DNA from 3 places in the Streptomyces sp. NPDC002788 genome. Region 1 is predicted to be linked to each of the others. Evidence: riboswitches for the same ligand, from Rfam matches in the RefSeq annotation. Region 1 holds a riboswitch; each other region holds the start of a gene.
What was found. A riboswitch is a leader RNA that binds a small molecule or an ion and turns the genes downstream of it on or off. The one in region 1 is predicted to bind cyclic di-AMP.
Positions count from the first base shown of each region.

Region 1 (10,375 bases):
CGTGCCCGACGACGCAAGGGGTCCTCGCACTGTGCCCGCCCGGGTCGCGCGGCCTGGCACCGCGCCTCGCCGCGTTGCCGGAGTGCCCAGGCAGCTCCGCTGCCTGGGCACTCCGGCGCCGTCTGACTCGCTGACGCTGCTGACGATCGTTCACTTCATCGCCGCTCTCACGGCTCGTATCCTGGGGCGGCATCCCATCCTCGTACGTGTGCCGGGAACGCGAGCCGGTGCACGCGTCGGCGCGAAAGAGGTCGCACGGTGAGCCAGCCGAGCCCGAAACCGCAGCAGATCCCGGTCGTCGTCCTGGCCGGATTCCTCGGCTCGGGAAAGACCACACTGCTCAACCACCTCCTCCACCGCGGCGGCGGCAGCCGGATCGGCGCCATCGTCAACGACTTCGGGGCCATCGAGATCGACGCGATGGCCGTGGCCGGAGCGCTCGGCGACTCGACGCTCTCCCTGGGCAACGGGTGCCTGTGCTGTGCCGTCGACGCGAGCGAGCTGGACCAGTACCTGGAGCGGCTCGCGGCCCCCTCCCTCGGCATCGACGTCATCGTCATCGAGGCCAGCGGTCTCGCCGAGCCGCAGGAACTCGTGCGGATGCTGCTCGCCAGCGAGCACCCCGGGATCGTCTACGGCGGGCTCGTCGAGGTCGTCGACGCCGCCGAGTTCGACGACACCCGCTCCCGGCACCCCGAGATCGACCGGCATCTCGCGCTGGCCGATCTCGTCGTCGTCAACAAGCTCGACCGGGCCGTGGACGGCGAACGCGTGCTCGGGCTCGTGCGGTCCCTCGTCGACGGCGCCGCCGTCGTCCCGGCGACCTACGGCCGCATCGACCCCGAGTTCCTCTTCGACTGCCGGCCGAGCGAGGAGCGCATCGGGCAGTTGTCCTTCGACGACCTCGGCGGACACGGCGAGGGCGACCACGCCGGGCACTTGCACACCGCGTACGACAGCCTGTCGTTCGCGGCACGGGAGCCCCTCGACCCGCGCCGGCTGATGGCGTTCCTCGACAGCCGGCCCGAAGGGCTGTACCGGATCAAGGGATACGTCGACTTCGGGCCGTACGACGTCCGGAACCGGTACGCCGTCCATGCCGTGGGGCGGTTCCTGCGCTTCTACCCGGAGCCCTGGCCGGCCGGAGACGAGCACCTCACCCAGCTCGTCCTCATCGGCTCGGGCATCGACGCCTCCGCTCTCGACAAGGAGCTCCAGGCGTGCAAGAGCGACGCCCCACAGGCCGACGAGCACGGCATGTGGGGCGTCCTGCGCTACGTGCGCGATCCCGAGGAGGATCCCGCGGAGCGGGTTTAGACCGGCCCGGCCACCACCGCCACCGTCTTGGCCAGGGACACGCCCGAGCCGTCGCGGCGCGGGTCGATGTCCGGGAGGTCGGCCGGGGTGCCGTTCTTCTGCGCCGCCAGGGCCGGGGCCGGGCCCGCCCAGGCCAGGGACAGGCAGTCCTCGCCCTTCAGGAACCGCTGACAGCGGACGCCGCCGGTGGCGCGGCCCTTGCGCGGGTACTGGTCGAACGGGGTCATCTTGGCCGTCGTCTGGACCGAGTCGTCCAGCGTGCCCCGCGAGCCCGCGACCGTGAAGACGACCGCGTCCGCGGCCGGATCCACCGCCGTGAAGGAGATCACCTTCGCGCCCTCGGCGAGCTTGATGCCGGCCACACCGCCGGCCGGACGGCCCTGCGGGCGCACCTGGGACGCCTGGAAGCGCAGCAACTGGGCGTCGTCGGTGATGAAGACCAGATCCTCGTCGCCGGTGCGCAGCTCGACCGCGCCGACGATCCGGTCGCCCTCCTTGAGGGTGATCACCTCGAGCTCTTCCTTGTTGGACGGGTAGTCCGGCACCACGCGCTTGACGACGCCCTGCTGCGTGCCGAGCGCCAGGCCCGGGGACGACTCGTCGAGCGTGGTAAGGCAGACCACCGTCTCGTCGTCCTCCAGGGACACGAACTCGGCCAAGGGGGCGCCCCCCGCGAGGTTCGGCGTCGGCAACGGCTCCGGGAGCTGGGGCAGGTCGACGACGTTGAGCCGCAGCAGGCGGCCCGCCGAGGTGACCGCGCCGATCTCGCCGCGTGCGGTGGCAGGGACCGCCGAGACGATCACGTCGTGCTTCACGCGCTTGGCGCCGGCGTCCTCCGCGAACGGCTCGCCGTTGGCCGTACGGGCCAGCAGACCCGTCGAGGACAGCAGCACCCGGCACGGGTCGTCGGCCACCTGCAGCGGCACGGCGGCGACCGGGGCGGCGCCCGACTCCAGCAGGACCGTACGCCGGTCGGTGCCGAACTTCTTGGCGACCGTGGCCAGTTCCGAGGAGACCAGCTTGCGCAGCTCCGCGTCCGAGTCGAGGATCCGGGTCAGTTCCTCGATCTCCGCGTTGAGCCGGTCCTTCTCCGTCTCCAGCTCGATGCGGTCGTACTTGGTCAGCCGGCGCAGCGGCGTGTCGAGGATGTACTGCGTCTGTACCTCGCTCAGCGAGAACTGCTCCATCAGGCGCTGCTTCGCCTGCGCGGAGTTGTCGCTGGAGCGGATGAGGCGGATGACCTCGTCGATGTCGAGCAGCGCCGTGAGGAGACCCTCGACCAGGTGCAGCCGGTCGCGCTTCTTGCCGCGCCGGAACTCCGAACGCCGCCGGACGACGGTGAAACGGTGGTCGAGATAGACCTCCAGGAGTTCCTTCAGGCCCAGCGTGAGCGGCTGGCCGTCGACCAGGGCCACGTTGTTGATGCCGAAGGACTCCTCCATCGGCGTCAGCTTGTACAGCTGCTCCAGGACCGCCTCCGGCACGAAGCCGTTCTTGATCTCGATGACCAGGCGCAGACCGTGCTCGCGGTCGGTGAGGTCCTTGACGTCGGCGATGCCCTGGAGCTTCTTGGAGCCGACCAGGTCCTTGATCTTGGCGATGACCTTCTCGGGGCCGACCGTGAAGGGCAGCTCCGTGACGACGAGGCCCTTGCGGCGGGGCGTCACGGGCTCCACCGCCACCGTCGCCCGGATCTTGAACGTGCCGCGGCCCGTCTCGTAGGCGTCCCGGATGCCGGACAGGCCGACGATGCGGCCGCCGGTGGGCAGGTCGGGGCCCGGGACGTGCTTCATCAGGGCGTCGAGATCCGCGTTCGGATGCCTGATCAGGTGGCGGGCGGCGGCGATGACCTCGCGCAGGTTGTGCGGCGGCATGTTCGTGGCCATGCCGACCGCGATGCCCGAGGCGCCGTTGACCAGCAGGTTCGGGAAGGCGGCGGGCAGGGCCACCGGTTCCCGCTCCTGGCCGTCGTAGTTGGGGTTGAAGTCGACGGTGTCCTCGTCGATCGACTCCGTCATCAGGCTCGTCGCCTCGGCCATGCGGCACTCGGTGTACCGCATCGCGGCCGGCGGGTCGTCGTTGCCCAGCGAGCCGAAGTTGCCGTGGCCGTCGACCAGCGGGACCCGCATCGAGAAGGGCTGGGCCATGCGCACGAGGGCGTCGTAGATCGACGCGTCGCCGTGCGGGTGCAGCTTGCCCATCACCTCGCCGACGACACGGGCGCACTTGACGTACCCGCGCTCGGGGCGCAGGCCCATCTCGTTCATCTGGTAGACGATGCGGCGGTGCACCGGCTTGAGGCCGTCGCGGGCGTCCGGCAGGGCGCGGGAGTAGATGACCGAGTACGCGTACTCGAGGAAGGAGCCCTGCATCTCGTCGACGACGTCGATGTCGAGGATCCTCTCCTCGTACGAGTCGTCGGGCGGCGGGGTCTTCGTGCTGCGGCGGGCCATCGCTGCCGGCTCCTCCTGTTGCTGGTCGCTCGCCTACGGGGAATGCGTGTCGGTGACGGGACGCCGATCGTGCTCAGCCCATCGGGCCTCGGCGCGCTCGCCCTCTCGTCTCCGGCCGCCCCTGCGGCTCGCTCGTGCTGCTGCGATCCGGATCTGACGCCGACCATTGTGGACCGCCGCACTGACAACCGGGACCAGGACCCTTCCTCCGGCTGCCGCACCCCGTCCCACAGCTGTCCTCGAGTCTCGCTCTCGGCGTACCCCGACCGGGAACTTCACCAGCGCTTCGCGCGCTTGCATACAGTGGCAGGACCGGCAGGAATCCGCGGTCGGGAAGACCGCTCCGCGATCGAAGGGACGTACATGCCCATGGGTCACACGGCCACAGCCCAGGCAGGCTCCGGGGGCCTGACAGCGACCGAGCACCGCCTGGCCAACGGCCTGCGCGTGGTGCTCTCCGAGGACCATCTGACCCCGGTCGCGGCGGTGTGCCTCTGGTACGACGTCGGCTCGCGCCACGAGGTCAAGGGGCGTACGGGCCTGGCTCACCTTTTCGAGCACTTGATGTTCCAGGGATCCGGCCAGGTCAAGGGCAACGGCCACTTCGAGCTCGTCCAGGGCGCGGGTGGCTCGCTGAACGGCACGACCAGCTTCGAGCGGACCAACTACTTCGAGACCATGCCCGCCCACCAGCTGGAGCTCGCCCTCTGGCTGGAGGCCGACCGCATGGGCTCCCTGCTCACCGCCCTCGACGACGAGTCGATGGAGAACCAGCGCGACGTCGTCAAGAACGAGCGCCGCCAGCGATACGACAACGTCCCCTACGGCACCGCCTTCGAGAAGCTCACCGCCCTCGCCTACCCGGAGGGCCACCCCTACCACCACACCCCGATCGGCTCGATGGCCGACCTGGACGCGGCGACCCTGGAGGACGCGCGCGCGTTCTTCCGCACCTACTACGCGCCGAACAACGCCGTGCTGTCCGTGGTCGGCGACATCGACCCGGAGCAGACGCTGGCCTGGGTCGAGAGGTACTTCGGTTCCATCCCCGGTCACGACGGCAAGCCCGCGCCGCGTGACGGCTCGCTGCCGGAGACCATCGGCGAGCAGCTGCGTGAGGTCGTCGAGGAGGACGTCCCGGCGCGCGCCCTGATGGCCGCCTACCGGCTGCCGCAGGACGGCACGCGCGCGTGCGACGCGGCCGACCTGGCCCTCACCGTCCTCGGCGGCGGCGAGTCCTCCCGCCTCTACAACCGCCTGGTACGGCGCGACCGTACGGCCGTGGCGGCAGGCTTCGGCCTGCTGCGGCTCGCCGGGGCGCCCTCCCTGGGCTGGCTGGACGTGAAGACGTCCGGTGACGTCGAGGTGCCGGTCATCGAGGCCGCCATCGACGAGGAGCTCGCCCGGTTCGCCGAGGAGGGCCCCACCGCCGAGGAGATGGAGCGCGCCCAGGCCCAGTTGGAGCGCGAGTGGCTGGACCGCCTCGGCACGGTCGCGGGCCGCGCCGACGAACTGTGCCGGTACGCGGTGCTGTTCGGCGACCCGCAGCTCGCCCTGACGGCCGTCCAGCGCGTGCTGGAGGTCACGGCGGAGGAGGTCCAGGAGGTCGCCAAGGCCCGTCTGCGCCCGGACAACCGCGCGGTGCTCGTCTACGAGCCCGTCGCCGACGAGACCGACGATGCCGAGGACACCGCAGCCGCGGCCGGCGACGAGAACGAGGAGGCGGCCAAGTGACCGAGCTCACCACGATGGACTTCCACCCCCGGCCGCAGGCGGGCGAGGCCCGGCCCTGGGCCTTCCCGGCCCCCGAGCGCGGCACGCTCGGCAACGGACTGACACTGCTGCGCTGCCACCGCCCCGGCCAGCAGGTCGTCGCCGTGGAGGTGCTGCTGGACGCGCCCCTGGACGCCGAGCCGGCCGGCCTCGACGGCGTCGCCACGATCATGGCCCGGGCCTTCTCCGAGGGCACCGACAAGCACTCCGCCGAGGAGTTCGCCGCCGAGCTGGAGCGCGCCGGCGCCACCCTCGACGCGCACGCCGATCACCCCGGCGTCCGAATCAGCCTGGAGGTGCCGGCCTCCCGGCTCTCCAAGGGAGTCGGCCTGCTCGCCGACGCTCTCAGGGCGCCCGCGTTCGCGGACAGCGAGATCGAGCGGCTGGTCCGCAACCGCCTCGACGAGATCCCGCACGAGCTGGCCAACCCCTCGCGCCGCGCCGCCAAGGAGCTCTCCAAGGAGCTGTTCCCGGCGAGCTCGCGCATGTCGCGGCCACGGCAGGGCACCGAGGAGACGGTCGCCGCGATCGACTCCGCGGCCGTACGCGGCTTCTACGAGAAGCACGTCCGCCCCGCCACGGCCACCGCCGTGGTCGTCGGCGACCTCACCGGCATCGACCTCGATGCCCTGCTCGGCGACACGCTGGGCGCCTGGACGGGCTCCTCGGCCGAGCCGCGCCCGGTGCCGCCGGTGACCGCCGACGACACGGGCAGGGTCGTCATCGTGGACCGCCCGGGCGCCGTCCAGACGCAGCTGCTGATCGGCCGCATCGGCCCGGACCGGCACGACCGCGTGTGGCCCGCGCAGGTGCTCGGCACGTACTGCCTCGGTGGCACCCTCACCTCCCGCCTGGACCGCGTCCTGCGCGAGGAGAAGGGCTACACCTACGGGGTGCGCTCGTTCGCCCAGGTCCTCAGGTCCGCCCCGGACGGCACCGGTGCCTCGATGCTCGCCATCAGCGGTTCCGTGGACACCCCCAACACCGGCCCCGCGCTGCAGGACCTCTGGACGGTGCTGCGTACCCTCGCCGCCGAGGGCCTCACCGACGCCGAGCGGGACGTCGCCGTGCAGAACCTGGTCGGCGTGGCGCCTCTGAAGTACGAGACGGCGGCTGCCGTCGCGTCCACCCTGGCCGACCAGGTAGAGCAGCACCTGCCCGACGACTACCAGGCCACGCTGTACCGGCAGCTCGCCGCGACCGGCACCGTGGAGGCGACCGCGGCGGCCGTCAGCGCCTTCCCGGTGGACCGGCTGGTGACCGTCCTCGTGGGTGACGCGGCGCAGATCAAGGGCCCGGTCGAGGCCCTGGACATCGGCGAAGTCACGGTCGTCGCCGCCGAGTAGCGAGACGCGGGCGGCACGCGTACGGAGGGGCCCTGGTTGTCTCCTAAGGCACCAGGGCCCCTGTATGCCCGAATTGATACGGAGGTTGCCTGTCTGCCCTGTGGTATGCGCTACAAAAGCCGGGATTCGTTTGGGAATTGAAAGTGGACCCGTTTAGCGTCATCCGGGCTGTTCGTCAGGCAGTGCGCCGCACCCGCGGCACCGGACAGTCATCGCCGAGTCCCCGCACGGCGCGAGCCAGGGGAGCCGGGGACCCAACGCAGTCCCTGGGGTGAATCGGACGCCCGCGCGAACCGCGAGGGGGTCCGTAGGAGACCTTCCTGCTCCGAACCCGTCAGCTAACCCGGTAGGCGAGAGGGAAGGAAAGGACCAGCCACCACATGGCGTTCACACGCGCCACCGGGAAGCACCGTCGTCCCAGCCGGATCCAGCGCGGCACGGCCCGCGCGGCGGGCGTCGCGGCCCTCGCCACCACCGGCGTCCTCGGCACCGTGGCCGCCCCGGCCGCCTTCGCCGCCGAGCCCGCCCCGGAGCAGACCGGCCTCACCCCGGTCGTCACCATGGGCGACACCGTGGCCCAGCAGATCGACGCCCAGGCCGTCGCGCAGCAGCACGCGGCCGAGGAGGCCGCCGCCAAGAAGAAGGCCGAGGAGGCCGCCCGCAAGCGGGCCGAGGAGGCGGCCGAGAAGGCCCGCGAGGCCAAGGAGCGCGCCGCCCGCGAGGCCGAGCGCAAGCGTCTCAACAGCTTCCAGTCCCCCATCCCGGGCTCCTACGTCTCCACCGGTTACAAGTCGGGCGGCGCCATCTGGTCCTCCGGCAGCCACACCGGCATCGACTTCCACGCCGCCACCGGCACCTCCGTCCACGCGGTCGGCATGGGCACGGTCGTCGAGGCCGGCTGGGGCGGTTCCTACGGCAACCAGGTCGTGATCAAGATGAACGACGGGACGTACACCCAGTACGGCCACCTGTCGTCCATCGGCGTCTCGGTGGGCCAGCGGGTCACCCCGGGTCAGCAGATCGGCCTGTCCGGCGCGACCGGCAACGTCACCGGCCCGCATCTGCACTTCGAGGCCCGCACGAGTCCTGAGTACGGCTCCGACATGGACCCCGTCGCCTACCTCCGCTCGCACGGCGTGGACGTCTGACGGCACCTTTCGCTGTTCCCGAGGCCCCGGCTCCCCGAGCCGGGGCCTTTCGGTTCCCGGCGGCCCGCTGTCCAAAAAATATCCCTGGATTCCGGCCTGCCGTCGGAAATTCGGGCTCATTGCAATAGAGTCACGGAACACGCGTCACTCGTCGGCGTTTCACGGGGATTAAGCGGAGGTCGGTCATGCGTATTCCCGCGCACTCGGTGTGCACGGCCATCCGGGACGACATCGTCGCGGGTGTCCACGCACGCGGCAGCCGGCTCACCGAGGAACTCCTCGCACGCCGCTACGGCGTCTCGCGCGTACCGGTCCGGGAGGCCCTGCGCACCCTGGAGGCCGAGGGCTTCGTGGTGACCCGGCGGCACGCGGGCGCGTGCGTGGCCGAACCCACCGAGCAGGAGGCGTCCGACCTGCTGGAGATGCGCATGCTGCTGGAGCCGCTCGGCGCCGCGCGGGCCGCCCAGCGCCGCACCGAGGCCCATCTCAAGGTCCTGCGCGGTCTGGTCCGGATGGGTCAGGAGCGCGCCCGCCGGGGCAACAGCGACGACCTGCGCTCCCTGGGTGGCTGGTTCCACGAGACGCTCGCACAGGCCTCCGGCAGCCCCGCGCTGACCTCGATGCTCACGCAGCTCCGCCACAAGATCCTCTGGATGTACGCCGTCGATCCACCGGCGAGCCCGGTGGAGTCCTGGAGCGAGCACGGAGCGATCGTGGACGCGGTGGCGCGCGGGGACGGCGAGCGCGCGCGGGCGGTCACGGCGCTGCACGCCGAGCGCGCGACGGCCGCGCACCGCCTGCGGTTCGGCTCCGCCGGGGAGCGCACCGAGCGTGTGAGGAACTCGCAACATGCCGTAAACACGTCGAGTCTGCGGCATTAACACGAGAGCCGTATACAAAGAGCAGGAAATTGCGGGGGGCTATTTCTGCTGTCGTCATTTCGCGGGAGAGAAATTAGCCGCGTGGCGAGGAAATGGCGAAGGGCTCGCCCGATGAATTCGGACGAGCCCTCCCGTGTGCGCCGGAGCCGGCGCGAATGGACTCAGACGGTCTCGGGCAGTTCCTCGAGACCCTCGGAGACCAGCTTGGCCAGTCGGTCCAGGGCGGCGTCCGCGCCCTCGGCGTCGGAGGCGAGGACGATCTCCTCGCCGCCCTGGGCGCCCAGGCCCAGAACGGCCAGCATGGAGGCCGCGTTGACGGGGTTGCCGTCAGCCTTGGCGATCGTCACCGGGACGCCTGCGGCCGTGGCGGCTCGGACGAAGATGGAGGCGGGGCGGGCGTGGAGGCCCTCGGCCCAGCCGACGTTGACGCGGCGCTCAGCCATGTGTTGCTGCCCTTCGGTGTTCAGGGTTGTCTAGACCAGTTTCCCATACGTGAAGCCCACCCGGAGCGGTCCTGTCGTTCCACTCCGGGGTGCCGTCGGATCGCGGCCTCGACCCGACTGACGCCCTCCACAGACTGCCTCGCGCCGTTGTCAGGCGCTAGCCGTACTCTGGGGCCCATGCAGACCTCGCCGGACCGGCACGAGTATCCCGCCCACTGGGAGGCCGACGTGGTGCTGCGCGACGGTGGCACCGCGCGCATCCGGCCCATCACCGTCGATGACGCCGATCGCCTCGTCAGCTTCTACGAGCAGGTCTCCGACGAGTCGAAGTACTACCGCTTCTTCGCGCCGTACCCTCGCCTGTCCGCCAAGGACGTCCACCGCTTCACGCACCACGACTTTGTGGACCGGGTGGGACTCGCGGCCACGGTCGGCGGCGAGTTCATCGCCACCGTACGCTACGACCGGATCGGCGCGGACGGAACGCCCGCGTCCGCACCGGCCGACCAGGCCGAGGTCGCCTTCCTGGTCCAGGACGCCCACCAGGGCCGCGGGGTCGCCTCCGCCCTGCTCGAACACATCGGAGCCGTCGCCCGCGAGCGCGGCATCCGCCGCTTCGCCGCCGAGGTACTGCCCGCCAACAACAAAATGATCAAGGTGTTCACGGACGCCGGGTACACCCAGAAACGCAGCTTCGAGGACGGCGTCGTCCGTCTCGAGTTCGACCTGGAACCCACCGACCGCTCCCTCGCCGTGCAGTACGCGCGCGAACACCGCGCCGAGGCCCGCTCCGTGCAGCGGCTGCTCGCGCCCGGCTCGGTCGCCGTCATCGGCGCCGGGCGCACCTCGGGCGGCGTGGGCCGCAGTGTCCTCGGCAACATCCGCGACGCCGGGTTCACCGGCCGGCTGTACGCCGTGAACAAGGCCCTCCGCGAGGAGCAGAAGGAACTCGACGGCGTGCCCGCGCACCGCTCGGTGCGGGACATCGACGGCCCGGTCGACCTCGCGGTCGTC
Region 1 covers NZ_JBSFVB010000001.1:728,446-738,820, reverse strand. The annotation lists gene ACWD1U_RS03180 (CobW family GTP-binding protein) at 259-1,317, shown strand; gene ACWD1U_RS03175 (DNA gyrase/topoisomerase IV subunit A) at 1,314-3,770, opposite strand; gene ACWD1U_RS03170 (M16 family metallopeptidase) at 4,134-5,504, shown strand; gene ACWD1U_RS03165 (M16 family metallopeptidase) at 5,501-6,889, shown strand; cyclic di-AMP (ydaO/yuaA leader) riboswitch at 7,093-7,257, shown strand; gene ACWD1U_RS03160 (M23 family metallopeptidase) at 7,270-8,037, shown strand; gene ACWD1U_RS03155 (GntR family transcriptional regulator) at 8,223-8,918, shown strand; gene ACWD1U_RS03150 (HPr family phosphocarrier protein) at 9,080-9,361, opposite strand; gene ACWD1U_RS03145 (bifunctional acetate--CoA ligase family protein/GNAT family N-acetyltransferase) at 9,539-10,375, shown strand, end outside.

Region 2 (10,375 bases), on a different contig from region 1:
ATCTCGCGCTGGCGAACGACGCGGCCTGGGACAGCCTGCGCAAGGCGGTCGCCGACCCGTATCTCAACCAACCGCTGAAATGACCCCTCAGCCCGCGAACTCGGGCCCGTGCACCCTGGCGCGGGCCCGCCGGTACCACCGCCACGCGATCGTCTTCGGCCCGTCCCGGTACGGCGCGACCCGGGCGCCCGCCCCCGCCAGCCAGCCCTCCACGTCGGCGACGGTGTGGGTGCGCCGGACGATGAGCCGGGCGATGCGGTAGCGCTCGTCGCGGTCGGAGCTGAGCGCGTGCCGTACGGCCGTCGCCGTCTCGTAGCCCGCCCGGGCCGACATGGCCCGCACCCGCGGGCTGTTGTAGCCGTGCGGATAGGCGAGATGCCGTACCTCGTGCCCGAGGGCGTCCTCCAGCACCGCCTTGGACGTGCGCAGTTCGTACGCCAGGTCCCTCGCGGACAGCGTGTCGAGCTGGGCGTGTGTGACCGTGTGGCTGCCGATCTCCATGCCGGAACGTTCCAGCTCCGCCGCTCGGTCCAGGGTCATCATCGGGGCGGGCGGCAGCAGGCTGCGGCCGCCCGGGGCGATGGCGCCGGTGGTGAGATACGCGGTGGCGGGCAGGGAACGCTCGGCCAGTGCCTCGGCGGTGGGGCCGGGCAGATCGGCGAACCCGTCGTCGAAGGTGAGCAGCACCGGCCGGGGCGGCAAGGGCACCCGCCCGGCCAGGTGGTCGGCGATCGCGCTGATCGTGACGGGTGTACGGCCGCTGCGGACCACGGCGTCGAGATGCGCGGCGAACTGCTTCGGCGTCACCGTGAACTCGGCGATCCAATCGGGCGGATCGTCCATCACCGAGTGGTACAGGAAGACCGGAATGGCCGGGGAGCCGACCGCGTTCGGCGGCGCTATCGGCCCCTCACCGTCCTGCGCACCCCGTTCCGACCGGCCTCTGCCGTCCCCCTGCCCCTCACCCCGCGTACGCGCCGAGGTCCTCATCTCGCCCCCTCACCCCGCGCGCGCAGCGCCCGCCGCGCCCGCAGATAGCCGACAGGCCCGTACAACATCCCTCTGCGCTGCAACCGTGACAGCCGCCGCGGCCACGGATGCGTCCGCACGTCGTGATCCCCCGGCGCCCCGCCGCCCGCGGCCCCCTCCGCCGCGCGTACGGCCGTCAGCGCGCGGGCGTGGGCCAGGCCCCGCGGCAGCCGCGCGAGGAACGCCGGCAGCAGAGCGGGCCGGTTCACCAGCACCGCGGTGAGATAGGCGGTGAGCCCCGCGCCGTAGCCGTACGCCTGGGTCTCCAGGTCCCGCCAGGCCTCCCGGTGGTGGTGCCAGACCAGGGCGTGGGGCGTGTAGCGCAGCCGGTGGCCCTGGGCCAGGACGCGGACGAAGCCGTAGAGGTCGTCGCCGCCCCGGGCGGCCGTCCCGGCACCGGTGGCCGGGTCGAAACCGCCGACCTCGCGCAGCACCGCCGTCCGGAACGCCATGTTGGCGCCGGAGCCGAACCGCCCCGCCGTGAACGGGAACAGCGGCTCGTCGCCCGGCGGTTCCGCCGGGTCGTACGTCCTTGGAGTGAAGCCTTTCGCGAACCCGCCGTGGCTCTCCAGCAGCACCTGGGCCGGGGTGGTGAGCCGCGCGGGCAGGATCAGGCCGGTGCTGCAGCCGAGCCGGGCGTCGGCGGTGAAGGGCGCGGTCAGCTCCGTCAGCCAGCGCGGGTCGGCGACCACGTCGTCGTCCGTGAAGGCGACCACCTCTCCGCGCACGGCGGCCAGCCCCGCGTTGTGCGCGCCTGCGAGCCCCGGAACCGGCTCGCACACGTAGCGCACGCGCTCGGCGTACTTCCGCTCGATCAGCTCCCGCGTCTCGCTCGTCACGGGCGCGTTGTCGACGACGACGATCTCGAACCGCGGATGGTCCTGCGCCAGCAGCGAGTCCAGCGCCCGGGCCAGCTGCCCGGCCCGCTCCCGGGTGGCCACCACGACACTCGTGTACGGCAGTTCACCGGGTGCGTCGGGTGCGTCGGGTGCGTCGGGTGCGTCGGGTGCGTCGGGTGCGTCGGCGAGGGCCGGCGCACACTCCGCCCGCGCCCGACTCGCCAGCACGGCCTTCGCGTCCGCCCCCTCTGGTACCCGCCCCAGCAGCGTACCCACGGGCCGGCCGCCCCTCCTGACCAGCACGAACACCTCGCCGGGCGCCACCGGCGGACTCCCCGGACCCGGTCTGAGCACCGCCTCCTCACCGTCGAGGTCCAGCTCGGCGACCTGTACCGCCCCGATGTCCAGGAACCGCCGTATCTCCTCCTGCGCACGTGCCGATCGAGACATGCGCCCTCCCCCCACTCGTGTCAGGTACGGCGCAGCCGGGCCGCGCCCTTCAGGGTCCGCGCGGCCAGCGACGCGAGCCGCGGCCGGCTGCGGACGAAACTGTGTGCGCGGCGCGCCGGCTCGCGGCTCAGGCAGTGCAGCGCCGCACCCGCCCCCGGGCGCGTCACCGCGCCCTCGTACACGGGCAGTTCGCCCGTCTTCAGCGCGTCCTTGTACTCGGCGGTGCCCCGCCCCAGATCGAGCATGCCGATGCCGTCGGCGGCCGCTGCCTCGGCCATGCGCAGGTGCAGCACCAGACCCGGCGAGAACTTCGCGAACTCCGGGTCGTACGCCGGGAACCAGCAGGCCAGGACGGAGGCCGAGCGCAGCCCGAAGTGCGCGGCGACCGGCCGCTCGCCGGCGTACAGCACGGACAGCGTGCCGCTGCACTCCGGTGCCCTGGTCCTGGCCAGCTGCCCGACGAGCCGGGTGATCCACTCCTGGGCGAACCGGTCCCGGCGACCCGTCCTGCGGTACTGCGCCGACTTCCACTCCATGAGCGTGCGCAGTGCGGCCGGGTCGCGTTCGTCGAACACGAATCGCAGGTCGCCGGCCTGCCGGCCCAGCCTGCGTTCCTTGGCCAGCGTCGTCTTGAGGAACTTCGGCGACTGGGCGCGCAGCACCGACTCGTACGTCTCGTAGCCCTTCTGCACGTCGATGACGAACGTGGCGTGCTCCTCGGCCGCGTACCGGACGAACAGCCGCTGCCCGGCCTCCAGATTGTCGAAGACGAAGCTCGACACCGAGCAGGCACGCAGCAGTTCGCCGGTCTCCAGCACCAGGCCCGGCCGCAGGATCGCGCCCTGCGCGTCCGAGACGCCGAGCCCGATCGCCCGGCCCTGGCCCAACGGGCCCCGCTCATGGGGCAGGAAGCCGACCGGCTCCAGTCCGTCGTAGACCACCGCGACCCGGGCCCGCGGCCTCACCCGGCCGACGGCCTCGGTGAACTCCGGTTCCATGAAAGGGTTGCGCGGTGCCGCCGAGGCGGCGCGCAGTGCGCGCCAGCGCTCCCTTTCCCCCTCGCCGAGCTCACCGGGCCCAGCCACGCGAATGCGCCCACTGCTCAACCTGACCCCCCGATCAAGTCCCCCCTGGACACATGGAAGGTACCGCCCGAGACGGCCCGACGGGTAGGTAGCGGAGCATGTTGTTGCCAACTGGTGCAGAGGCCTTCAACCGGGCAATCGGCGTCGGCCGCCGGTGAAACGACGGGGCGCGCTGTCCGTATTCTCTGATCATGGCCGCACCCCTCGCATATTCACTCATCGCCACCGACCTGGACGGGACGCTGCTGCGCGGCGACGACACCCTCTCCGACCGGTCTCTCGCCGCGCTCGCGCGGGTGGCGGGCGCCGGCGCCCAGCACCTGGTGGTGACGGGCCGGCCGGCACCGAGAGTGCGGCCGCTGCTGGACGACCTCCGGTGCACGGGACTCGCGGTGTGCGGTCAGGGCGCGCAGGTGTACGACGCCGGCGCGGACCGGCTGCTGTGGTCCATCACCTTGGACCGGGAGCTGGCGGAGACCGCCCTCGGCAAGATCGAGGCCGAGGTGGGGCAGGTGTACGCGGCGGTCGACCAGGACGGGGTCGACGGGCTCACGCTGATCGAACCGGGCTACCTCATGCCGCACCCGACCCTGCCCGCCGTACGCGTCGACCGGCGCGACCAGCTGTGGGGCGAGCCCATCAGCAAGGTGTTGCTGCGCCACCCCTACCTGTCCGACGACGAGTTGGCGGCGACGGCCCGCTCGGTGGTCGGCTCGCTGGCCACGGTGACGATGTCCGGTCCCGGCACGGTCGAACTCCAGCCGTGCGGTGTCACCAAGGCGACGGGCCTGGCGCTGGCCGCCGAGCACCTGGGGCTGCGGCCGGCGGACACCATCGCCTTCGGTGACATGCCCAATGACATCCCGATGTTCGACTGGGCCGCCCACGCCGTCGCGATGGCCAACGCCCATCCCGAACTCAAGGCCGTGGCCGACGAGGTCACCCTGTCGAACGAGGACGACGGCATCGCCGTCGTCCTCGAGCGACTGCTGGACGGGGCGGCTCAGTACGGGCCGTTGACGTTGTCGATCGAGCCGTAGCGGTCGGCCGCGTAGTTGCAGGCCGCCGTGATGTTGGCGACCGGGTCGTACGGGTCGAAGGGGGTGCCGGGCACGTGGTACGCGGCGAAGGTCGGGTCGATGACCTGGAGCAGACCCTTGGACGGGGTGCCCTTGGCGGCGTTGGAGTCCCAGTTGTTGATCGCCAGGGGGTTGCCGGACGACTCGCGCATGATGTTGCGGTAGATGCCGTCGTACGACCCCGGGATCCCGTTCCGCGCCATGATGTCCAGCGACTCGCGGATCCAGCCGTCGAGGTTGTCGGCGTAGGTCTTGGCGGAGGCGGGGGTGGCCTGGGTGACGCCCCCGGCGGGCTTCGCGGCCGGCTTGGCGGGGGCGGACGACTTCGACTTGGTCGCCTTCTTCTCCGTGACGGCCGCCTTCGTCGTCTTCACCTTCAGCTCGAGGCCCGGGTGGATCAGCTTCGGGTTGTCGCCGACGGCGGCGCGGTTGTCCTTGTAGAGCTGCTTCCAGCCGCCCGATACGTCGTACTTGTCCGCGATGCCGTAGAGCGAGTCGCCCTTGGCCACGGTGTACGTGAGGGACTTGGCGGGCTGGGCCGCCTGCGGCACGGACTGTGCGACGGTGGCGGGCGCGCTCTGGGGCTCGACGGCGCTCGCGTGCGTCGCACCGAGGAGCGGGAGGGTCAGTGCCGCTCCGCCGGTGCCGACGGCGACGACACCACGGGTGAGCGGGTTCCTTCTGGGGTGACGGTGCTTACCTCGTCCGGGCATGGCGATGTTCCTCTCCGGCGCCTGCGAGGTGAGCTGTCGGGTTCGGGCCGGGAGGTGCCCGGCCGCGTACGGCGCTGTATGCCGTGCGCGGCTTCACCCCGAGCCGTGCCGCTGTGCGGACCGGCGACTTACCTGGGTCCCCCGCTCCTGCCCTGCGTGAGTGAGTCGGTTGATGTGGGGTGTCCGGGCGGTGGCAGGATTCGGCGTCCGCCGGACAGGGCGGGAACGTATGCGAGAGCACATGTCGGGAACAAGCACCGAAGTCACATATGACGCTTGTTGACCTTGGTCGGGGGGAATGGGCCGCTTGATCCTTTGCGGAAGGGAAGGCTCAACTCGCATGGGCGGGAAGGGGGTACGGGCGGATGCCGGGGTGGCGTGCGAAACGTCGGGCGTGATTCAACTCACTGATCACGAATCTCTGGGGCAATGTCCGCCTATAGGAATTCGCTTATCCATCAAGGCAAATCGTGCATAGTCCGTTACTTCCTGGTAAGTCGATAAATGTCTGCTCTTATGAGCTGATCGAAAACATGGCGCTCCTGATCGGATACCACCCGGCCTGTAACCACGGGCGCTGACAGTGATCGAAACGTGACCGGATACGCTGACTCGAGTGAGGGCAGCGACCTATCGACAATCCGCGTAATCATCCGGCAGACACCAGCAGACAGGAGACCCCTCGTGACCGACGTCGGGCCGTTCGGGCTGAGCGTGCGGGACCAGGCTCTGGAAGCCGATGTCCAGGCCGGACTGACGGCTGTCGAGGAAGGCTTGCTCGAGGCCACCAAGAGTGAGGTGCCCTTCATCACGGAGGCCGCCCAGCATCTGGTGCGGGCCGGCGGCAAGCGGTTCCGGCCGCTGCTCGTGATGCTCTCCGCCCAGTTCGGTGACCGGCACGCCCCCGGGATCGTGCCCTCTGCCGTCGTCGTGGAGCTGACCCACCTCGCCACGCTGTACCACGACGACGTGATGGACGAGGCCGCCGTGCGCCGCGGCGTCGCGAGCGCGAACGCCCGCTGGGGCAACTCCGTCGCGGTCCTCACCGGCGACTTCCTCTTCGCCCGCGCCTCGCACATCCTGGCCGACCTCGGCCCGGAGGCCGTGCGGGTGCAGGCGGAGGCGTTCGAGCGACTGGTGACCGGTCAGATCCTGGAGACGGCCGGGCCGCAGGACGGCCGCGACCCCGTCGAGCACTACCTGGACGTGCTGGGCGGCAAGACCGGCTCGCTGGTCGCCGTGTCGTGCCGGTTCGGCGCGATGATGTCCGGCGCCGACGACACGGTCGTGGACGTGCTGACCCAGTACGGCGAGCGGCTCGGCGTCGCCTTCCAGCTCGCGGACGACGTCCTGGACATCGCCTCCGACTCCCACGAGTCCGGCAAGACCCCCGGCACCGACCTGCGCGAGGGCATCCCCACGCTGCCGGTGCTGCGGCTGCGCGAGCGGGCGGCCCGGCTCGGCCTCGCCGAGGACGTCGCCCTGTGCGAGCTGCTGGACTCCGACCTCACCGACGACGCCCGGCACGCCGAGGCCCTGCGCCTGCTGCGGGCCCACCCGGCGCTGGAGCAGGCCCGGCGGGACACCGTCCGCTACGCCCAGGACGCCCGCTCGGCGCTGGCGCCCCTGCCGGAGTGCGCCGCCAGGACGGCGCTGCTGGAGCTGTGTGACGCGGTGGTGCACCGGGCCGGCTGAGCACGTCCTGCCCGCACGACCCCTACGGGTCGGGGGAGAAGCCGCCCCTCCGTGTCATACCCCAGCAGTACGCGGAGTTGAGTCCGGGGTCTGACGTATCTCCCTGGCCGATTTGGTCAGATGGAAACCACGGAAAACACCACTCCTCACCTGTTCGGGTGAGAATGGCGGCTCAGGGACGAGTGCGTGGACGACACGGACAGCCGCCGCCGACCACGGAGGTAGGGCACACATGGCACCGTACGCATCCGACGACAGCACGACCGGCGGGGAGGGCGACGAGCAGCGCTCCGGGCGGCGCAAAGCCGCGCGGTACATCGTCCCGGTCACGGTCATGGGGGTGGCGGCCGCGACGATCGGCCTGGTCCCCGCACTGGCCGACTCCGGCGACCCCGACCTCCCGAAGATCACCGCACAGCAGCTCATCGAGAAGATCGCGAAGTCGGACGTCGAGCAGCTGTCCGGCACGGTGAAGATCAGCACCGACCTCGGTCTGCCGAACCTCGGCGGCCTGGAGTCCGGCCTGATGTCCGGCGCCGCGGGCCGGGGTGAGGGCGGCTCGTCCGCCGACCCGACGGCCAAGCTCACGGAACTGGCCTCCGGCACGCACACCTTGCGCGTCGCCGCCGACGGCCCGGACCGGCAGAAGCTGTCGCTGCTGGAGAACGCCGCCGAGTACAGCGTCATCCACAACGGCAAGGACGTCTGGGGCTACGACAGCAAGTCCAACGAGGTCTACCACGGCACCGTCTCCGAGAGCCCGAAGCGCGACAGGGCCCAGCCTCCTGCCATGCCGAAGGACTTCGCGGAGGAGGCCCTCAAGGCCGTCGACGGCACGACCTCCGTGACCGTGGACGGCACCGCCCGGGTCGCCGACCGGGACGCCTACAAGCTCGTCATCAAGCCGAAGCAGTCCGGTTCGACGGTCGGCGCGGTCACCGTGGCGGTGGACGCGAAGACCGGCATGCCGCTGAAGTTCACCCTGACTCCGGCGGGCGGCGGCTCGGCCGTCGTCGACGCGGGCTTCACCAAGGTCAGCTTCGCCGAGCCGGCCGCCTCGACCTTCGACTTCACCCCGCCCAAGGGTGCGAAGGTCACCGAGGAGAAGGCGTCCCGCGAGGCGCCCGGCAAGACCTCCGACAAGGGCGAGGCACGCAAGCACGCCCCGAAGGGCGAGGAGCGCCTCGGCGAGGGCCTCGACGGCATGAAGACCATCGGCGAGGGCTGGAACGCCATAGCAACCTTCGACACCGGCGGCAAGGGCGTGCCCTCCGGCAAGGCCGGAGGCGACCTCGGCGGCTTCATGGACTCGCTCGGTGACAAGGTCACCGGCAAGTTCGGCTCCGGCACGGTCTTCTCGACCCGCCTGATCAACGCCCTCATCACCGACGACGGCAAGGTCTACGTGGGCGCGGTCACCAAGGACGCGCTCGTGAAGGCGGCCGACGCCGGGAAGTAGGTCCCGTACCCGTGCGGGACGCGGAGAGAACGAGGAAGCCGGTGGCCGAACCGCCCGCCGCGGAGCCGGAGACCGGGTCGGCGCCCGGCCCGGGGGAGAGCGGCGCGGGCGCCGCGGCCGGGGCACCGGTCTTCGCCACCCGCGCGCTCACCAAGCGCTACCGCGGCGGACAGCTCGCCGTCGACGGTCGACCTGACCGTCCTGGCGGGCAGCGTCTTCGGCTTCCTTGGCCCCGACGGCGCCGGCAAGACCACCACGATCCGCATGCTGATGGGCCTCATCGAGCCCACCTCCGGCACGGCCCGGGTCCTCGGGCAGCCGATGCCCCGGGTCACCCGGTCCGTGCTGCCGCACGCCGGTGCCCTCAGGACGTCACGGTCTAGGGGTCCATGCACTATGAGCGTCCGATCAGGTCGCGTGGTCTGGTGCCGTGCATCGCAAGGCGCCGGACCACGCGACCCGGGCGGGCATAGTGCATGGACCCCTTAGGCGTCCTGCTCGTACAGGAACCGGGCGAGCGGTGCCTCCTGCGCGAAGAACGTCTTCGCCCTGGTCAGCGCCTCGGTGTCGTTCAGCACGTCACCGGGCTTGCTGCCGTTGCCGAGCAGCACCCCGCCGAAGCGCATCCCCATGTACGCGGCCGAGTTGTGGAGTGTCCCGACCAGCGGGTCGGCGACGACCTCCTCCCGGTGCGCGAGGGCGGTGACACCCCACAGCGTGCGTCCGGCCAGGGTCGCCTTGAAGTCGAGTCCGGGCGTGCGCAGCCAGCCCGACCAGTAGTCCAGGTAGCGCTTGGTGTGCGCGGAGACCGAGTACCAGTACAGGGGCGTGACGATCACGATGTCGGTCGCGGCGAGCGTGGCGTCGAGCAGCAGGGCCACATTGCCCTCGGTGGGGCGGACGTGGTCGCTGTCGTGCCGCAGGTCCTCGAAGTCCGGTACCGGATGCGCGGTGAGGTCGAGCCACTGCTGTTCGACGTCTGCGGGCAGTTGCTCGGCGGCCTTGCGGGCCAGCAGTTCGGAGTTGCCCTCGGCGCGGGCACTGCCCAGGACGAAAAGGAAGCGGCGGGTCATGGTGGTCCCCCTGAAACTCGTCGTATGTCAATTACACGCGCATGCAGCTTATGCGCGTGCAAGTAAATCCGCCAGGGGTGTCCATCAACTCGCGGCGCGCGTCTCCGCCGCGTGCGCCACGGCCAGCAGCAACGCCTCCCGCCCGTGCGACGCCACCAGTTGCAGCCCGGCCGGGCAGCCGTCGCCGCCGAACCCCGCGGGGACGCTCAGCGCCGGATGTCCGCTGAGGTTGAACGCCCAGGTGAGCGAGGTGGAGTAGCGGTCCCCGGGCCCCTCGTGGCCGTGCGGTGCCGTGGGTGCCGTCGGGGTCAGCAGCAACTCGGCACCGGCGAACAGCTCCGCCAGCCGCCGGTCGTTCTCCGCCCGGACCCGGTGGGCAACGGACAGGTCCAGGCCGGGTGCTGGACCGGTTCCCGCCCGGCCGGCACCGGGCGTGCGCAACGCGAGCCACGCGGGCCCGGGGTCCATGAGCCGCAACGGCACCCGCGGCCGCACGAGCCGTACGACACCGGCCGCCTGGAGCCGTTCCACCGCCGCCCGGGCGAGAGCGACCGGCTCCGGTTCGGGCCCGGCGAAACCGAGGTCGGGGGACCATGCGGCGGTGACGGGGAGGGCCGCTTCCGCCGGCGACGGTTCCCGGGACACCGCGCGCCACCACAGCGCCGCGTCCGATGCCGAGCGGGCGAGCACACCGGGGGCCGCAAGCCCCGTACGGTCGGCGGAGGGCAGCCGTCCGCCCGTGGCCTTCAGCCCGACGACCCCGCACCAGGCCGCCGGGATCCGCACCGACCCGGCCCCGTCGCTGCCGGTCGCCAGCGGCACCAGACCGGCCGCCACCGCCACCGCGGCCCCGGCCGAGGAACCCCCGGGCGTCCGGTCGGCCCGCCACGGATTGACGGTCCGACCCCGGGCCCCGAGCCCCCAGGTCTGCCAGGCCGTTCCCGGCCCGGGTA
Region 2 covers NZ_JBSFVB010000018.1:112,956-123,330, forward strand. The annotation lists gene ACWD1U_RS29455 (glycoside hydrolase family 26 protein) at 1-83, shown strand, start outside; gene ACWD1U_RS29460 (polysaccharide deacetylase family protein) at 88-843, opposite strand; gene ACWD1U_RS29465 (glycosyltransferase) at 987-2,318, opposite strand; gene ACWD1U_RS29470 (GNAT family N-acetyltransferase) at 2,339-3,409, opposite strand; gene ACWD1U_RS29475 (HAD family hydrolase) at 3,595-4,443, shown strand; gene ACWD1U_RS29480 (transglycosylase SLT domain-containing protein) at 4,407-5,195, opposite strand; cyclic di-AMP (ydaO/yuaA leader) riboswitch at 5,199-5,368, opposite strand; gene ACWD1U_RS29485 (polyprenyl synthetase family protein) at 5,880-6,890, shown strand; gene ACWD1U_RS29490 (LolA family protein) at 7,123-8,349, shown strand; partial or broken gene ACWD1U_RS29495 (ATP-binding cassette domain-containing protein) at 8,391-8,766, shown strand; gene ACWD1U_RS29500 (flavodoxin family protein) at 8,835-9,422, opposite strand; gene ACWD1U_RS29505 (amidase family protein) at 9,507-10,375, opposite strand, start outside.
Region 2: it holds a riboswitch for cyclic di-AMP, as region 1 does, so the genes downstream of both, ACWD1U_RS29480 (transglycosylase SLT domain-containing protein) here and ACWD1U_RS03160 (M23 family metallopeptidase) in region 1, are expected to answer to the same signal.

Region 3 (10,375 bases), on a different contig from region 1:
GTGGCGGCGGCGATGCGCGACGGCTACTCCACGACCGTGGCCGCCTCCCTCGGTGCCGGGCTCGGTACGTGCCGGCGCATAGCGAACGACTTCGACCTGCACAGCGCCCCCGGCCGGGGCACGGTCGTGCTGGCCCGTATCGACCACGAGCCCGCCCTCCGCCACAAAGAGCCGCCCCCGCCGGGCCCGCGCGCCGGCGGCGTCAACGTCCCCCTCGGCCGGGCCGAGTACTCCGGCGACGCCTGGGCCCGGGTCCGCTCGGGCGACCGCCTGACCCTCCTGCTCGCCGACGGGCTCGGTCACGGAGCGAAGGCCGCCGAGGCCTCCACCGCGGCGGTGACCGAACTGCCCGGCCTGGCCGAGCTGCCGCCCTCCGAGATTTTGCGGCGCCTGGGCCGGTCCCTGCGCCCCACCCGGGGCGCTGCCGTCGCCGTGGCCCAAGCCGACCTCTCCTCAGGGCAGTTGCACTTCGCCGGGATCGGCAACGTCGGCGGCCGCCTGCGCACCGACGGCACATGGAAGCCGCTGCTGTCCCACCCCGGCATCGTGGGCGCGCAGGCCCCCGACCTGCCCGCACAGCGGGAGCCGTGGCGCGACGACAGCCTGCTGGTCCTGCACAGCGACGGCCTGCCCAGCCGCTGGACCCCGCCCGAGGACGTCCTGTTCAGCTGCGACCCGGCGGTGGCGGCCGCGGTGGTGCTGCGGGACGCGGGCAGCGCGGCCCGGCCGGTGCGGGACGACACGTGCGTGGCGGTGCTGAACGGCGGATCGTCGAGTGCGTGACGACCGCCGGACGACCTCGGAGTCCGACGGCGAGGGCCCCGACCGCCCGTTCCCGCTACCGTCCGGGCAGCCCGTTGCTCCCGTCGGCCCGGGGAGGCACGGCGCCCTGCGCCGCCAGGAACCCCCTCAACCCCCTGCTGAGTGCCGCCCGTTCAGCCGGTTCCATCGCCGCCAGGGCCGTGGCGAGAGCCCGGGCGCGGCGGCCGGCGACGTCGCCCAGGACGTGGTGGCCGTGGGAGGTGAGCCGGAGCTGGACTTCGCGGCGGGTGTCCGGGTGCGGGGTCCGCTCCAGGAGGCCGGCCGCCGCCAGGCGGTCGCAGAGGCGGCTGGCCGTCGGGAGACCGATGTCCAGGCCGTCCGCCAGAGCCGTGAGGTTGAGACCGGGCGCCGCCTCCACGGTGCGCAACGCCCGCAGCTGGTGCGGGGACAGGCGCAGAGACGCCTCCTGTGCGGCGACCGACCACAGGGCCGTAAGACTGTCCACCGCATCGGCGATCTGCGAGGCGACGGCCTCCGGGCCGTCGCCCGGCCCTCTCGCCCGGTGGTCACCGGGGCCACCGAGATCGGTCACAGAACGGTCACTTTCCATAAGCTCCGGGTACTGCGGAGGTCGCCCTCTTTCAAAGGCGGTACCCGATGAGCCGAGAGGCAAGCAACCCCGTTCAGAACCCGGCCGGACCGTGGGCGGCTCAGCCGGCGCTGAGTTCCGTCAGCGCGGCGAGCGGCAGCGTGTGCTGGGTCTGGAGGACCTTGGCGCGCAGGTAGCGGACGTTGTGCGCGGTGGTGAAGACCCCGGTGGGGACGCGGTCGCGGACGCCGACGCCCAGCTCCCGCAACTGACCCGCCTTGTCGGGGTTGTTGGAGAGCAGGTCCAGTTCGCCGATGCCCAGGGCCCGCAGCATCTGGGCCGCCGCCGTGTAGTCGCGGGCGTCCTCGGGCAGTCCCAGGGCCGCGTTGGCCTCGTACGTGTCGAGGCCCTCGTCCTGGAGGGCGTACGCGTCGAGCTTGTTGTAGAGGCCGATGCCGCGGCCCTCCTGGCGGAGGTAGAGGAGTACGCCGCCGCGCTCGGCGATGCGCTCGACCGCCTCGCGCAGCTGCGGACCGCAGTCGCAGCGGGCCGAGCCGAACACGTCCCCGGTCAGGCACTCGGAGTGCAGCCGCACCAGCGGGACGGGGCCCGGCTCACCCAGGACGACGGCCACGTGCTCCTGGCCGTCGGCCAGGCCGTGGAAGGTGACGAGCTCGGCGTCGGCCTGGTAGCCGTCGTGGAAGCGCAGCGGGACCCGGACGCGGGAGCGCGGGGTGGCGAGGACTGCGGGGGTGTCGGGCATGCGGGGCCTCCGGGTTCCGTTTCCTGTTCGGCTGCACAGCCGTACTTCTCAGATGTGCTTCAGATTTGAAGCAGATCCACGATCGGAACCCTACTCTTGCTTGAAATTTGAAGCAATGAGGACGCGGTGCCTTGTGGCGCGCGTCACGAACAGGCGGACGAGGACCTCCGCCGCCACGGCACGTCGTCCGACGCCGGCCGCTCCCCGTCCTCCTCGAGTCCCTGAGCGATCGCAGCGGAGATCGCCTCCAGCTGCACCACCTGCTCCTCGCTGAGCCGGTCGAACACGAAGCTCCGCACGGTTTCGACATGTCCCGGTGCCGCCCGCTCCAGCACGGCGAACCCCTCGTCGGTCAGCGCCGCGACACTGCCCCGCTTGTCATACCGGCAGGCCTCGCGCCGCAGCATGCCGTCCTTCTCCAGTCGCGTCACCGCGTACGTCAGCCGGCTGCGCGTGATCTTCAGCCGCTCGGCGAGATCGGTCATGCGCAGCCGCCGTTCCGGAGACTCGGAGAGGACGGACAGGATGGAGTAGTACAGGTGCGGCATGCCGGCGTCCTGCTGGAGCTGCCGGTCGATCGCGTCCTCCAGGAGCAGTGAGGCGGCGATGTACGCGCGCCAGGCGCGTTGCTCCTCGAGGGTGAGCCAGCGAGTCGTCATGCCGCCAGTGTAGGTTTGTTTCAAACTTGAACCAAGCCCTGCCCAGTCCCGCCGTCCCGACCAGCCGCGGAGCGTCGATGCCCCACCCGTACGTCCTGCTGTCCGCCGCCGTCTCCCTCGACGGCTACCTGGACGACACCGGACCCGAACGCCTGCTCCTGTCCGGCCCCGCCGACTTCGACCGGGTCGACGAGGTCCGGGCGTCCGTCGACGCGATCCTGGTCGGCGCCGGCACCCTCCGCGCCGACAACCCCCAGCTCCTGGTCAACTCCGCCGAGCGGCGCGCCGCCCGCACGACCGCCGGCAAGCCCGAGTACCCCCTCAAGGTCACCGTCAGCGGCTCCGGCGACCTCGACCCGGACGCCCGGTTCTGGCACACCGGCGGCGAGACGGTCCTCTACACGACCGACGAGGGCGCCGAACGCGCCCGTGCCCTCGGCCTCGCCACCGACATCGTCCCCCTCGGCCCCGACCTCGACTGGCGCCGGCTCCTCACCCACCTGCACGACGTGCGGGGCGTACGGCGGCTCATGGTCGAGGGCGGCGGCCTGATCCACACCCAGCTCCTCACTCAGGGCCTCGCCGACGAACTCCAGCTGGTCCTCGCCCCGCTGTTCGTGGGCGACCCCGGGGCGCCCCGCCTCTTCGGACCCGGCGGCTACCAGTCCGGCCGGCTCCGGCTGCTGGAGACGCGGCGGATCGAGGACGTCGTCCTCATGCGCTACGAACCGACCGCCCCGGGCACCGGACCGCTCCCGGTCGCCGCCGACCACCACTGGCTGGCCGTCGCCTGCGCACTGGCGGAGCGGTGTCCGCCGTCGGACACGGCGTTCAGCGTGGGTGCGGTGGTGGTCGCGGCCGACGGCACCGAACTGGCCCGCGGCCACTCCCGCGAGGGCGGCGATCCGGTCGTGCACGCCGAGGAGGCGGCCCTGGCCAAGCTCGACCCGGCCGACCCGAGGCTCACCGGCGCGACCGTCTACAGCAGCCTGGAGCCCTGCGCCCGCCGCGCCTCCCGTCCCGCACCCTGCGCCCGGCTGATCCTCGACGCGGGCGTACGACGCGTCGTCACGGCCTGGCGTGAGCCGGACACCTTCGTGGCCGGGGCCGACGGCAGCGGTGTCCTGGCCGCCGGGGGAGCCGAGGTCGTCGTCCTGCCGGAGCAGGAGGAGCGGGCCAAGGCGCCGAACCGGCACCTGCTGCACTGACCGGACCCCGGCGCCGACGGGCTGTTCACCGCGTGGGAGACCTCGTCGCGCGGGCGACCCGGGCGGCCGAGGAGCCGGTGTGCACGAGCTGTCCCGCGGATGGCGTACACTGGAGTCACAACGACGCGGGGTGGAGCAGCTCGGTAGCTCGCTGGGCTCATAACCCAGAGGTCGCAGGTTCAAATCCTGTCCCCGCTACTGAAGGCCGAGGGCCGGAATCCGAAAGGGTTCCGGCCCTCGGTGCATTCCCGTGCCCGGACGCGTCGTTACGGCCAGTGAGCGAATCGCCCCGCTCCGCATAACAACTGACGAACCATCAAAACTCATGAGTCACTTGCGAGGCGGTCAACTCGCCCGATTTACTACGGTCGTGGCAGGTAAGTCCGCACGAAAAAGGTTAATGATCAAGCGGAAGCGCTGGAATACCCACCGTCCGTCTATTAACGTTCGATAACGCAGCGCGGTCGTCCCAGCCGTCACAGAAGGCGGCTCCGTGCGCACGCGCCGAATCCCGAAAGGGAACCGGGGAACCACCACTTGGGGTGAATCGAGCGGATGCCGCCGTGGAAGCACGGTCGGTATACGCGCGTAGGAGACCTTCCTGCTCCGAACCCGTCAGCTAACCCGGTAGGCGAGAAGGAAGGAAAGGAGTACGCCCACGTGGCGTCCAACCGGCCTGCCCCCGAGGCCCCGTTCGCGACGGACCAGCGCGACACCGAGACGTTCGGCTACGGCCGTCAGCGCACCGACGAGGGCCCGTTCCAGGAGTGGAACCCCACCGCGGAGTCCATCCGCCCCGTCCGTGGCCGGCATCGTGTCACCAAGCAGCGCGGCGGAGGACTCGCCCGCAGCTCCACCGTCCTCGGCGTCGGCGTCATCGCCGCCGTGGGCGCGGGCGGTATGGCCAGCGCCCAGACCGGCAAGCCGCCGGTGTCGATCTCCGTCCCGGACCTTCCCTCGGTGGGTTCCCTCATCTCGGACGACGACACCCCCCAAGGCTCCGCCACCCCGCTCAGCAGCCTCGGCACCGCCGCCGCGGAGACCGACCAGGGAGCCGACGGCGCGGGCGAGGCGCTGCGCGCCCGGATCATGGCCCAGGTCGAGCACCAGCAGGACCAGGTGGAGAGCAAGGCCGCGCAGCAAGCCGCGGCCGCCGCCGAGAAGGCGGCCCAGGAAGCTGTGGCCAAGGCGGAGAAGGAGGCCAAGGCCAAGGCCGCCGAAGCCAAGAAGAAGGCGGAGGAGGAGGCCAGGAAGAAGGCCGAGGCCGAGCGGCTCGCCGCCCTCGCCAAGCAGTACACGCTGCCGACCTCCTCCTACACCATCACCTCGTCCTTCGGTCAGGCCGGCGCCTACTGGTCCTCCGGCTACCACACCGGCCTCGACTTCGCCGCTCCCACCGGCACGCCGATCAAGGCGGTGCACAGCGGCACCATCACCGAGGCCGGCTGGAACGGCTCGTACGGCTACAAGACCGTCCTCACCCTCGATGACGGCACGGAGATCTGGTACGCGCACCAGTCGTCCATCGGCGTCAGCGTCGGCCAGAAGGTCAGCACCGGTGACGTCATCGGCCGCGTGGGCGCCACCGGCAACGTCACCGGGGCCCACCTCCACCTCGAAGTCCACTCCGGTGGATCCTCGAGCGGCATCGACCCGAGGGCGTGGCTGCAGGGCAAGGGCCTGAACCCGTAAGCGGACACCGCCCGTCGGAGCACCGGCGGCCCTGACGACGCCCCCCGACGTCAGGGCCGCCGGTTTCCGTACTCGGGTGTGTCCAAAGGGGTTTGCGGGAGCTTTGCGTCCGCTGCGGAATGAGGCATTCCCTCACGTTCGTTGACGCACGGTATGACGTCTCTTCGCAAGCTCGGCTCTTCCGACCTCGAGGTCTTCCCGCTCGCCCTCGGCGGCAACGTCTTCGGCTGGACCGCCGACGAAGCGCAGTCCTTCGCCGTCCTCGACGCGTACACCGCCGCCGGTGGCAACTTCGTCGACACCGCCGACGTCTACTCGGCCTGGGCCGACGGCAACCGGGGCGGCGAGTCCGAGACCCTGCTCGGCACGTGGCTCGAAGCGCGCGGCAACCGCTCCGAGGTCGTCGTCGCCACGAAGGTCAGCCAGCACCCCGAGTTCCGGGGGCTGTCCGCCGCGAACATCGAGGCCGCCGCCGACGCCTCCCTGCGGCGCCTGCGCACCGACTACATCGACCTCTACTACACCCACTTCGACCAGCCCGACGTGCCGGTCGAGGAGATCATCGGTGCCCTCGACGCACTCGTGAAGGCCGGCAAGGTGCGCCACATCGCCGCCTCCAACATCTCCGCGGAGCGGCTGCGGGCGTCCCTGGAGTTCTCCGACCGTGAGGGGCTCGCCCGGTACGTGGCCCTCCAACCCCACTACAACCTGGTGTCCCGCGACACCTACGAGGGCGAACTCCAGGACCTCGCCGAGCGGAGCGGCCTCGCGGCCGTTCCGTACTACGCGCTCGCGTCCGGCTTTCTCACCGGCAAGTACCGGCCCGGTACGACCGTCGAGAGCGTGCGGGCCGGGGGCGCGGCCAAGCACCTGGAGACCGAGCGGGGGCGGCGGGTGCTCGGCGCGCTCGACGAGATCGCCGAGGCGCATGACGTCCCCGTGGCGACGGTGGCACTGGCCTGGCTCGCCGCCCAGCCGACCGTGGCGGCGCCGATCGCCTCCGCGCGGACGGTGGAGCAGTTGCCCGCGCTGGTGGGGGTCGGGGAGCTGACCTTGACGGAGGCAGAGGTCGGGCGTCTTACGGCGGCTTCGGCCTGAGGGCATGAGGGCCTGAGGTCTGGGGGCTCGGGGTCCCGGTCGTTGTTCGGGTCGGGCTTACGGGCCGGGCTTCTCGGGGCTACGACCGGTAGGGGTTGTACGCGGGGTACGGCGTCGGCCGATGGCCGTACCCGTACACCCCGTACACCGGCCAGGGCGGGGCCGTCACCGGGACCGGAGGGGCCGTGATCCGCGCCGCGTGGTCCAGCGCGGGGCGGGCCGCCTCCCGGCGCCGCCACAGTGCGTGGAGCAGTTCGCGCTCCCGTACGGCGAAGTCGGCCCCGGCGCGGCCGCGGCGGGCCCGGTGCCGGAGGAACGCGAGGGACGTCGCGTACGCCTCGTACCGGGCCACCTCCCGTGCCGCCGCCTTCCCCGCGTGACGGCGTGCGTACTGGCGGGCTATCCGACGGGCCCGCATCGAGCCCAGCGCGTACGGCTCCGCCGGGGTCAGCCAACCGGCCACGGCGTACGCGGGCAGCTCCTCCCGTACGGTCCTCAGCTCCCGTTGCCGGGTCCAGATCACCAGCCACGTCAGCAGCCCGAAGATGGGCACCATGAACGCCGCGTACACGGCGAAAAAGCCGTACTCGCCGAAGGCCGACGAGCCGTTCCACATCGCGTGCATGCCCATCGCGAGCAGGAGTCCGGACAGTGGGAACACCACGCGGCGGATGCGCTGGCGGTCCGCCGAGAGCGCGGAGATGCCGAAGCCGATGCCGGTGAGGACGGTGAACAGCGGGTGCGCGAACGGCGACATGACGATGCGCACGAAGAAGGTCGCCGCCGTGACGGAGGCGATTCCGGTGTGGCCGGTGAGCTGGTCGGTGCCGAAGGCGGTGCCCAGGTAGAGGATGTTCTCCGTGAACGCGAAGCCGGTGGCCGTGACGCCGGCTATGACGACTCCGTCGACGATGCCGGTGAAGTCGCGGCGGCGGAAGAGGAAGACCAGCAGGACGGCTGCCGCCTTGGCCGACTCCTCGACCACGGGGGCTATCACCGTCGCGCCGAGCGTGTCCGCGCTGGACGGGTCCGCGGTCGCCGTCGCTATCCATCGCGTCGCGAAGCTGTTGGCGACGATCGCGATCAACGCCGCCGCGCAGGCCCCCCAGGCGAAGCAGAACAGCAGGTTCCGCCAGGGGCCCGGTTCGACCCGGTCCAGCCAGCGGAACGAGGCTATGAGCAGGGGGACCGGGAGGACGGCCAGGCCCAGCCCGACCAGGAACCCTTCCGTGCCGGTCTCTTCGCGGACCAGGGCGAGGATGACCAGGCCGGAGATCGCGAGGAGCGTGGTGGGGGCGCCGTAACGCACCCAGGGCCGCTGCCACCAGTGTGCGTGCCGCAGCGAGCCGCCGACGGGGGTGCCGTCAGGGGGACCGCTGGGATAGGGGTGTGTGGGGCAGGTGGCCAAGGCGTTGACCCTAACGACGGGGTGGCGCTGTCCGCGGGCGGGGGATGTGCCGGGTGCGGTCAGGCGCCGGTGGGGGGTTGGTCCGCGTGTTGTACGCGCCGGAAGAGCAGGTCGTTCACGACATGTCCCTTGTCCAGTCCCTGGCCCTCGAAACGGGTCAGGGGCCGGAAGTCGGGACGCGGCGCGAAACCGCCGTCCGCCTGCGTGTTCTCGAAGTCGGGGTGTGCCGTGAGTACGTCGAGCATCTGTTCGGCGTACGGTTCCCAGTCGGTGGCGCAGTGCACGAGCGCCCCGGGCCTGAGGCGGGTGGCGGCCAGGGTCAGGAAGTCGGGCTGGATGAGCCTGCGCTTGTGGTGCCGCTTCTTGGGCCAGGGGTCGGGGAAGTAGACGCGGAGGCCGTCGAGGGAGTCCGGGGCGAGCATCTCGCGGAGCAGGATGATCGCGTCGCCGTTGCCCACGCGGAGGTTGGACAGGCCGTTGCGGTCGGCGAGATTGAGCAGGTTGCCCTGGCCGGGGGTGTGGACGTCGACCGCGAGGATGTTGGTGGCGGGGTCGGCGGCGGCCATCTGGGCGGTGGCCTCGCCCATGCCGAAGCCGATCTCCAGGACGACGGGGTTGTCGTTGCCGAACAGGTCGGGGAGGTCGAGGGCCCGGCCGTCGATGTCGAGGCCCCACTTGGGCCACAGACGCTGCAGGGCGTCCGCCTGGCCGGCGGTCACCCGGCTCCGCCGCGGTTGGAAACTCCGGATCCGCCGCTCGAAGTGCGACCCGGCGGGATCGGCCTTCGGCCCGTCGGGAAAGCGCGGCTCTCCCTCGACCCGGGTGGGCCGGTCGGAGGCGCCGGGGGTGTCGGGGTGCGGGGTTTCGGGGGTGTTCGCGGAGTCAGACACAGTGAGGCCGATTTTACGGGGTGGCGGGCTTGGGGCGGCCTGTGCCCGGTCCGGTGGGGGTGCGCGCTTGCGCCTGCCGCCGTGCGCTCACAGTGCGCTCAACGCCCTCCGTGCCACCTCGCGCCCGATCGGCAACGACGCCGTAGCCGCAGGGGACGGTGCGTTGAGGACGTGCACCGTGCGGGCGCCCTCGCGGATCAGGAAGTCGTCCACCAGCGTGCCGTCTCGCAGGACCGCCTGTGCTCGCACGCCCGCCGCCGTCGGGACCAGGTCGTCCTCGGACACCCCGGGCAGCAACTTGCGCACCGCCTCCGTGAACGCCCCCTTGGACAGCGACCGGCGCAGCTCCCCGGCCCCGTAGCGCCAGTGCCGGCGCGCGATCCGCCACGAGCCGGGCCAGGTCAGGGTGGATCCCAGCTCGCGCAACCGGACCGTGCCCCACCCGTACCCCTCGCGAGCAAGCGCCGGCACGGCGTTGGGCCCGATGTGGACTCCGCCGTCGATCCCGCGTGTGAGATGCACCCCGAGGAAGGGGAACGCCGGATCGGGGACGGGGTAGACCAGTCCGCGCACCAGCTCCGGCCGCGCCAGCTCGTAGTACTCGCCCCGGAACGGCACGATCCGCATGTCCGGGTCGTCCCCGGTCAGTCGCGCGATCTCGTCGCACTGCAGACCCGCGCAGTTCACGAGGACCCGCCCGCGTACGACGTCCCCCGCGGCCGTGAGTACCGCGACACCCCGCTCGGGGCGGCGGTCGACGCGGACGACCCTCGTGCCGTAGCGGATCTCCGCCCCCGAGCCGTGCGCCAGCTGACGTGCTACCGCGACGAAGTCGCAGATGCCGGTCGTGCCGACGTGTATCGCGGCGAGGCCCCGCACCTCCGGCTCGTACCGGGCGATCTGGGGCCCGCCCAGTTCCCGGACCGGAATGCCGTTCTCCCGGCCGCGCTGCACGAGTGCGTGCAGGCGGGGCAGCTCCGCGCGGTCGGTCGCGACGATCAGCTTGCCGGTGACCGCGTGCGGGATGCCGTACTCGGAGCAGAACTTGACCATCTCGGCCGCGCCCCGCACCGCGTAGCGCGCCTTGAGGGAGCCGGGGCGGTAGTAGATGCCGCTGTGGATGACGCCGCTGTTGCGACCGGTCTGGTGGCGGGCCGGGCCCGGTTCCTTCTCCAGGACGGTGACACGTGTGCCCGGTGCGGCGCGTGTGATCGCGTACGCCGTGGACAGACCGACGATCCCGCCGCCGATCACCAGTACGTCACAGTCGTATGCGGGCCGCACGAGCACCACCTCCCACTACCGA
Region 3 covers NZ_JBSFVB010000003.1:14,025-24,399, reverse strand. The annotation lists gene ACWD1U_RS06705 (ATP-binding SpoIIE family protein phosphatase) at 1-783, shown strand, start outside; gene ACWD1U_RS06700 (MarR family winged helix-turn-helix transcriptional regulator) at 839-1,354, opposite strand; gene ACWD1U_RS06695 (GTP cyclohydrolase II) at 1,473-2,114, opposite strand; gene ACWD1U_RS06690 (MarR family winged helix-turn-helix transcriptional regulator) at 2,258-2,773, opposite strand; gene ACWD1U_RS06685 (dihydrofolate reductase family protein) at 2,851-3,981, shown strand; tRNA gene ACWD1U_RS06680 (tRNA-Met) at 4,106-4,179, shown strand; cyclic di-AMP (ydaO/yuaA leader) riboswitch at 4,474-4,630, shown strand; gene ACWD1U_RS06675 (M23 family metallopeptidase) at 4,642-5,673, shown strand; gene ACWD1U_RS06670 (aldo/keto reductase) at 5,827-6,771, shown strand; gene ACWD1U_RS06665 (PrsW family intramembrane metalloprotease) at 6,851-8,179, opposite strand; gene trmB (tRNA (guanosine(46)-N7)-methyltransferase TrmB) at 8,239-9,069, opposite strand; gene lhgO (L-2-hydroxyglutarate oxidase) at 9,157-10,353, opposite strand.
Region 3: it holds a riboswitch for cyclic di-AMP, as region 1 does, so the genes downstream of both, ACWD1U_RS06675 (M23 family metallopeptidase) here and ACWD1U_RS03160 (M23 family metallopeptidase) in region 1, are expected to answer to the same signal.